One region of the Rhodococcus sp. Eu-32 genome, then DNA from elsewhere that is predicted to be linked to it. Evidence: riboswitches for the same ligand, from Rfam matches in the RefSeq annotation. Region 1 holds a riboswitch; the other holds the start of a gene.
The links. A riboswitch is a leader RNA that binds a small molecule or an ion and turns the genes downstream of it on or off. The one in region 1 is predicted to bind S-adenosylmethionine.
Positions count from the first base shown of each region.

Region 2: another riboswitch for S-adenosylmethionine. It lies ahead of DK926_RS20540 (aminotransferase class V-fold PLP-dependent enzyme); the one in region 1 lies ahead of DK926_RS00450 (ABC transporter substrate-binding protein).

Region 1 covers NZ_QGNK01000001.1:81,813-86,027, reverse strand. The annotation lists gene DK926_RS00455 (ABC transporter permease) at 1-704, opposite strand, end outside; gene DK926_RS00450 (ABC transporter substrate-binding protein) at 707-2,323, opposite strand; SAM riboswitch class I at 2,524-2,619, opposite strand; gene DK926_RS00445 (LLM class flavin-dependent oxidoreductase) at 2,673-3,800, opposite strand; gene DK926_RS00440 (MFS transporter) at 3,797-4,215, opposite strand, start outside.
Region 2 covers NZ_QGNK01000019.1:25,111-29,325, reverse strand. The annotation lists gene DK926_RS20550 (YbaK/EbsC family protein) at 111-584, shown strand; gene DK926_RS20545 (hypothetical protein) at 665-1,174, opposite strand; gene DK926_RS20540 (aminotransferase class V-fold PLP-dependent enzyme) at 1,307-2,650, opposite strand; SAM riboswitch class IV at 2,699-2,814, opposite strand; gene DK926_RS20535 (Pls/PosA family non-ribosomal peptide synthetase) at 3,004-4,215, shown strand, end outside.

The DNA of each region.
Region 1 (4,215 bases):
GGAATCGACGACAGCCGGGCGACATGCTTGGTCTGCACGCGCAGCCGCGAGACGCCCTTGGCGCGAGCCGATTCGACGAACGGCTGCTTCCACGTGGTCGTCATGGACGTCGCGAGGACCTGAGCGATGACCGCGCCCGTCGGCAATGCCAGCGTGATCGCGGGCAGCACCAGCGACGAGAACCCCTGGTCGCCGAACGCCGGGAACAGTCGCATTTGGAACGAGAACAGTTGCAGCAGGAGCAGCCCGACCCAGAACGTCGGGACGGCGACCCCGAGTGGCGGGATCGACAACAGGATATTGCGCAACCATCCAGCGCGGGTGTAGGTCGCGAGAAACGCGACCGTGCCGCCGAAGATCACGGCCAACACCAGGGCGCTGAAGGCGAGCGCCAGCGTGCTGGGCAGCGCGTCGAAGATCGCCGTCGTCACCTTCTGCCCTGTGGCAATCGAGTACCCGAAGTCACCTCGGACAGCGCCGCTGAGCGAGTTCCAATACTGAACCCACACCGGCTGATCGAGGCCGTACCGCGCCTGCAACTCCGCGATCGCGGCCGCGTCGACCGGGGTGCCTGCTCCCCCGCCGTCGGCCGCGATGCTGACCGGATCGGACGGGAGCAGGAACAGGACGACGAACGAGATCGTGAACGCCGCCCACAGGACGACAACCGCCTGCAGTACACGCTGTGCGAGGTACCGGGTCATGACTACTGTCCGCTCAGCCAGGTGTCGAAGAACTGAAGACGGGCCGACGCCTCGAATTTCAGGTCCTGCACGGTCGAGCCTGCGCCGATTGCCTGCGACAACTCGATGGTCGGGATCCACAGGCCGTTGTCGAGCACCTGCTGCTGAGCGCGACCGATGATCTCGTTGCGCTCTGCGGTATCGGTGGTGGCCAGTTCCTCGGTCAGCGACGCGTCGAGATCGGGAATCGGGCCGCGTGCGTTCAGGTTTCGGCCGTCGACGGCGAACGACGTGCGCAGGATGTCACCGTCGGCACGCGTGCTGTTGTAGTACGTGGAGTCGTAGTCCTTGGTGCCCTGACGCGCGGTGGCCTCGGCATTCGAAACCAGTTCGAGCTGCAGATCGACGCCGACCTCACGCAACTGCTGCTGGGTGAGCTCGAGGATTGCCTGGTTACCGGCGAACACGGCACTGAACATGACCTTGAAACTCAGCTTCTGGCCGTCCTTTTCACGGATGCCGTCGGCTCCCGGGACCCAGCCTGCCGCGTCGAGTATGGATTTCGCCTTCTCGGGGTCGTAGGTGACGTCCGCGAGTTCGGTGTAGCCGGGAGTCCTGCTGGCCAGCGTGCTGGTTGCAGTCTTGAAGTCCGGGCCGAGAATGGTGTCGACGAGTTCCTGACGGTCGATCGCCGGAACGAGGGCCTTGCGCACCTCGGGATCCTGCAGCGCACCCCGAGTCACGTTGGGCTGGATGCCGAACGGCGTGCCCGGATTCGACGTCGTCAGGATCCGTCCGCCGGTGGCCTCGATCTGCGGGGCATCCTGTGGAAGCGCGTCGCTGATCGCGTCGAGCTGATTCGACGACAGGCTGCCGGTACGGACACCCGATTCGGGGACGACTGTGAATTCGATGGTGTCGAGGTATGCCTCACCGTCGTGGCCGAACACGTCCGAGCCCCAGTCGTATCCGGTGCGCTTGGCGAGCGTCACCGATTTGTCCTGCTGGTAGTCGGCGTACGTGAACGGACCGCTACCGATATTGCTGCCGTCGCACCGCGCCTCCGCCGGCTTCGCGACGGTGGCGAGCGACTGAATTCCGAGCTGCGGCGTCGACGTCGCCTGCAGGAACTGCGCATTCGGACCGTTGAACTCGATCTTCGCGGTGAGCGGGTCGACGACGGTGGTGCCGACGTAGCCGGACAGGTAGCTGCCGCCGAGCGGAGACTTCGCTGTGGTCAGGGTGTTCACGATCGAGTCGAAGTTGGCCTTGACCGCCTCGGCATCGACCGGCGTGCCGTCACTGAACGTGACACCGTCCTTCAGCGTGAACGTGAACGACGACGCGTCAGGGGCCACTTCCCAGCTGTCCGCGAGCCACGGCGTGATCTCACCGGTCTCGGGATCCTGGTCGGTGAGCGAATCGACGATCTGACGAATGACGTAGATCGTCTGATTCGTGCCCGACTGCGCGGGATCGGAGCAGGTCGGCGCACCGGACAGGCCGTAACGCAGCGTTCCGCCCGCCTGGGGCTCACCCGCGTCGGCGGTGCTGGACGACGAACCGCCACCGCACGCGGTCAAAAGGACACTGGCGGCAGCGATGGTGCCGATTCCCACCAGAACGGAACGTGAGGACACGTGGATACTCCGGATCTCGAGATGCGAGGACACCGCAGACATGGGTGTCCTGAATTAGGGAGGGGTGAAGATGCTCAGCCGTCGAGGCTCAGCGACAACAGCTGGAACCGCACAGACGACACAGGTCGACGTGAATGCGGCCCCAAGCAGTCGTGAACCCCGCGCTGATCGACCCAGCGTCGTGAGTGGCGTGCATCGTTCCTCCATCGTTCCCGGCGGTAGCACCCGCTCCCGACTTGTTCGGGGGGTTGCTGCGACGTCGTAGAGCCAGGTCTCTCGGTCGCTCTGGATGGTGTTGCGCTGGCAAGTGTACGACTACGTACGACACTTATGCCAATTGGGGCATTCCCTACGGAGTATTGGGGGATTCGAACAGCGGTAGCACTCCCCTCCCGAAATGCTCGGCTTCTTCGACGTGGGGGTAGCCCGAAAAGATGAACTCGTCGATGCCCACCGCCTGATATTCGCGAATCCGGTCGGCCACCTCGGCGTGACTGCCGACCAGCGCGGTACCGGCTCCCCCGCGCACCAGACCGTACCCCGCCCACAGATTCGGCCCGACCAGCAGGTTGTTTCGATCACCACCGTGCAGATCGAGCATGCGTCGCTGCCCCTCGGACGCGATGCCGCGCAATGCTTTCTGCCTGCGTGCGATGATCTCGTCGTCGAGCCCGGAGATCAGGTTCTCGGCAACCGCCCACGCCTCGTCGGCGGTGTCACGCGCAATGACGTGCAGCCTGATCCCGCCTCGGATGTCCCTGCCTCGGTCGTGTGCGGCCTTCTTGACGTGCGCGATCTTGTCGGCGACCTGACTGGGCGGTTCACCCCAGGTCAGGAACACGTCGGCCTGCGCGGCCGCGACATCGACGGCAGCCGCGGACGATCCACCGAGGTACACGTCGGGAAGCGGGACCGGCGGGTAGCCACTGAAACCGGCGCCGCTCGGCCGCTCGACGGTGTAGAACTCGGACGACGTCGAGACAGGCTTGCCGTCGCCGACGGCACGGGCGATTTCGAGGAATTCGAGCGCTCGACGGTAGCGGTCGTCCTTGCCGCGTGTGTCGCCGTACGCGCGCTGTTCGACGTCGTCACCTCCCACGACGACGTTCAGCAGTGCACGTCCACCCGAAAGTCGTTGGAACGTACTGACCATCTGCGCCGACAGGACCGGCTCTACGGCACCGGGTCGGAACGCGACGAGGAATTTCAGACGCGTCGTCGCCGCGATCAGCGCCGACGTGACCAACCACGCGTCCTCGCAGTGAGCACCCGTCGGCGTCAGCACCGCATGGAAACCGAGCCGGTCGACGGTCTGCGCCAGACGGGTCAGGTAGTCGAGCGACGCGTCGCGATGGCCGGAATCAACCACTGCTGCAGCGTTTTCTGCAATGCGCACTCCGTGCGACGTACCACCGAGGCGTTCGTCGTCGCCACCGGTAGGAAGAAACCACGAAAACTTCGGTGCCGTCCTTGTCACTGCCCACTCCGTCTCTTGCTGTCCGTCACTGCACACGCCAACGATCCGAGCAACATCAGCGCGCAGACCCCGAGCCCCAGAACGGCTGCCCGCCCGAAGTTCTCGCTGTCCGCAGCGAGAACGCCCAAGTAGATTCCGGGCACCGCGGCGAGCGAGATCGTCGCCGACAATCGTTGCGACAGTTGGAGAAAACCTGCCGCCACACCGTTCGCGCCGGAAGGTGAATACTCCAGCGTCATACCGCGATTGGGCGCGTCGACGAATCCGCTTGCGAGACCGGACAGTGCGGCGAGGACGACGAACGCCGGCACGGTGAATTCCCTGGGAAACAGAGCGATGACCATGATGTACCCGGCTACGACGAACAGCTCGAGCACGATGGCACCGACGACCGCGTTGCGTCCGAACCGCGCCA
Region 2 (4,215 bases), on a different contig from region 1:
CTCCACTCCCGCCTCGAATGATGGCTCATTCCGCAGGCTCCACTCCCGCCTCGGTTGACGGGTCGCCCTTTGCGCCTGCGGAGTTGCTCGACTGGCAATACTCTTGGAGGATGCCCCGGCTTCTCCACCCGAACGCGGCGCATGTCGCCGACATCCTGATCTCGCGCGGGCACCACGGGGTGGTCGTCACCTCGCCCGAACCCACATCGACCGCAGAAGCCGCTGCGGAATCGCTCGGCGTGAGCGTCGGCGCGATCGTGAAATCGCTGGTGTTCCTCCTCGACGACGACCCGGTGCTGCTGCTGGTGTCCGGAGCCCACCAGGTGAACTCGAACGCCACCGGCGAACGGTTGGGCGGCACGCTGCAGCGCGCACCGCTCGATCTGGTCAAATTGGCGACGGATCAGCCGATCGGCGGCATCGCACCCGTCGGGCACCCCACCAACCTGGCTACCTACGTCGACGAGTCGCTGTCCCAGTACCCCGAATTGTGGGCTGCGGCAGGGCATCCGAACACGATCTTCAGGACGACGTTCAAGGAGCTGCTACGCATCACGGCAGGCCTCGCCGTGGATGTGACCTGACTGCGCAACTCGATGCACACAATCGGCCCGAATCGGCGATTTCCCGTCGATTCGGGTCGATCGTGTGCAGTCAGTCGCGCTCAGGACGCGAGTTCACGCGCCGACGGCATGGCACCCGTCGCGGCGAGCAGTCCGTCGACCTGGAACGCGACGCCACGGTCCTCCAACCACGGGACGACGCCCGCTGCGACGTCGGCCAGGTTGCGCGCCTCGGGTCCGACTGCGACGAGGGTGACACCGTCGGCCACCTCGGCGGCCTTCACGTCGGCGACGAGCCCCGCCAGACCGGCAGCGGTTCCGACGTACCGGATCGAACCGGGAACGGCGGGCACGTCCAACGCCGCGAACTCACGACGCGCAGTCCTGGCGTCGTCGGCGATGTGGAACTCGATGTCGAGGAAGACTGCGACGCTGTCGGCATCCTTGCCTGCGGCCACTGCATCGGAGCGCAGTGCCGTGCGAGCCTGTTGGCCCTCACGAAGGTCTGCGGCGACGATGCGGGCGACCGCCTCGGTCGGAACGGCGTCGGTGATTTCGGTCCAGGTGCCCGCATGATCGACGGCGACGCGTACGGGTGAAGTGTTCGACATGAGATGTCCTGTCGTGGAAGCAGGGGAAGGTTGCCTAGGTCCTACCCGAACGCCTACAAGACCCGGAGGCCGTGCGGCACAGATCCACGTACCTGTCGCGCCAGAATCGGCCCTGCGACACGACATTTGCTGTCATGACCCGATGCTAACCTCTCCGTTCGCGCACGGGGATCCCACGCCTGCGCCGCCGTCGGCAATCGCCGGGAACGGGCGCGGATCGGGCACCGGGTTCCACCATCCGTTGTCCTCCTCGTAGACCCACGAGGGGCCGGACGAGGCCAGCTGCGCGACGGCGTCGACGAGACGGTCGACGTCGGCATCGGAACTACCGAGCCCCAGGCTGGCCCGCACGGCGCCGCCTGCGTAACCGAGCCGTTGCAGCAACGGGTGGGCACAGAACTTGCCGTCGCGCACGCCGATTCCGTGTTCGGCGGACAGGTATGCGGCGATCTCGCCCGGGCCGTACCCGTCGAGTGCAAATGTGACGATGCCCACACTGTCCGGAGCGTCGTTCCACACCGACAAGAGCTGGATTCCGTCGATTCCGGCCAACCCGTCGCGTAGCCGCGTGCACAGACGACGCTCGTGGTCGACGGCACCTGCCGCCTCGTACGCCGTGATCGCCTCGCACGCGGCTGCGAGCGCGACGACGCCGAGCACGTTCGGGGTCCCGGCCTCGTGACGCGCGGGCGACGGAGCCCAGTCCGTCGACGTCGTGGTCACGTGTCGCACCGCACCACCACCGGCAAGGTAGGGCTCACCGGCGTCGAGCCAGTCACGCCTGCCGACGAGGACACCCGCACCGTGCGGCGCGTACAGCTTGTGGCCCGAGAAAGCGAGGTAGTCGACGCCCAGGTCGGCAAGATTCACGCGGCGATGCGGCACCAACTGGGCACCGTCGACGAGAATTCGAGCACCGTGCCGATGCGCGAGCGTCGCGAGTTCGCGGATGGGCAGCACCTCGCCCGTGACGTTCGACGCTCCCGTGACGGCAAGCAGCGCAGCAGGTTTCGTCCGCAGTTCCGCGTCGATGCGCGCAACCGTCTCGGCAACCGAGTCCGCTGCGACGACGACGCGACGCCCGTTCCACGGCAACAGGTTCGCGTGGTGCTCGATGTCGAGCACGACGGTGTCTCCCGGGACACAGCCGGCGAGAAGGTTCAGCGAGTCGGTGGTGTTCCGCGTGAAGATCACGACGGAATCCTGTTGCGCTCCAACGAAGTCGGAGACGGTCACCCGGGCCTTCTCGTATGCGGCCGTCGAGACCCGCGATGCATATCCGGCACCCCGGTGCACGCTGGAGTAGAACGGCAGCAGCTCCTCGATTCGCGCGGACACCTCGGCGAGCGCAGGTGCACTGGCCGCGTAGTCGAAGTTCGCGTAGCTGCAGGTGGTTCCGTCGACGAGCGGGACCTGCACGTTCGCGCCGCTGACCGCAGCGAACGGTGCACAGGTCTTCTCGAGAACAGCAGTCATGACAATTATCCCCTTGTCGTTCGGGGACCCACGCCGATACGGCGTTCGAGTCCGCGCTTGCCGCACCGGTTCTCCGGCGTCGGCCAGGTCGTCACCCGGAGCACCCCACCGCGGAGGAGGGTTGCCGACCAGCGAGCCGGGGCTTTGCGCTGGTACTCATGACCTGAACAGAGAATGGCAAACGACTCTCGTCATTGTCAACCCGGCAGGTAGGAAACCCGCGGGGCGAAGCCGCACCACGCGAGTAAACTTCGCCCGGTGTCTCGACCATGCAGCCGTTCACCTTCTGGCAAACCCAACATGAGATAACGACCCACAAATCACGTTGACGATTCGAGAAGAGGAACACCCGGTTGTCTGTGGAATCACGATCGGAACCGACGAAGACGCAGGCGTCTGCAGCCATACCTGCCGAATTTCTGCGCGGAGATCGCGCTCCTCGTGAGCGCACCCTCATCGACGTCCTGCGGTCGACGGCGTCACAGCATCCCAACGCCATGGCGATCGACGACGGAAGCACGTCGATCACCTACCGCGAGCTGCTCGAGGACATCGACGAGGGCGCGCAATGGCTGGCCAGGGCGGGAGTTCGGCGCGGCGACCGCGTCGGCGTCCGGATGCCATCGGGCTCGTTCTCGTTGTACGTCGCGATTCTGTCGATCCTGAACGCCGGTGCTGCGTACGTGCCCGTCGACGCCGACGACCCCGACGAGCGCGCCGAGCTTGTCTTCGGTGAGGCCAAGGTGACCGCGGTCGTGACGGCGGGCGGCATCGCTGCAGGTACGGCCGACAAGCAGGACATTCCCCTGCCCGACACCCTGACCATCCCGAGCCCCGACGACGACGCCTGGGTCATCTTCACGTCGGGTTCGACGGGTACGCCGAAGGGCGTCGCCGTCAGCCATCGCAACGCCGCGGCATTCGTCGACGCCGAAGCGCGGATGTTCATGCAGGACGATCCCCTCGGTCCGGGCGACCGCGTGCTGGCAGGTCTGTCGGTGGCGTTCGACGCGTCCTGCGAGGAGATGTGGCTCGCGTGGCGTCACGGCGCGTGTCTCGTTCCCGCACCTCGCTCGCTCGTCCGCAGTGGATTCGATCTCGGACCGTGGCTCGTTTCCCGTGACATCTCGGTCGTCTCGACCGTCCCGACGCTCGCAGCTCTGTGGCCCGCTGTGGCGCTCGAAGCCGTCCGCCTGTTGATTTTCGGCGGCGAGGCGTGCCCGCCGGAGCTGGCCGAACGCCTCGCCGTCGACGGTCGCGAGGTGTGGAACACGTACGGGCCCACCGAGGCCACCGTCGTCGCGTGTGCGTCGATCATGGACGGCAAGGGTCCGGTCCGTATCGGCCTGCCACTCGACGGCTGGGATCTCGCCGTCGTCGACGCGTCCGGCCAGCCGGTTGCCGTCGGCGAGGTCGGTGAGCTCGTCATCGGCGGCGTCGGCCTCGCGCGCTACCTCGACCCGGCGAAGGACGCCGAGAAATACGCCCCGATGCCGACGCTCGGGTGGGAGCGCGCCTATCGCAGTGGCGACCTCGTCAAGCTCGAAGTCGAGGGTCTGTTGTTC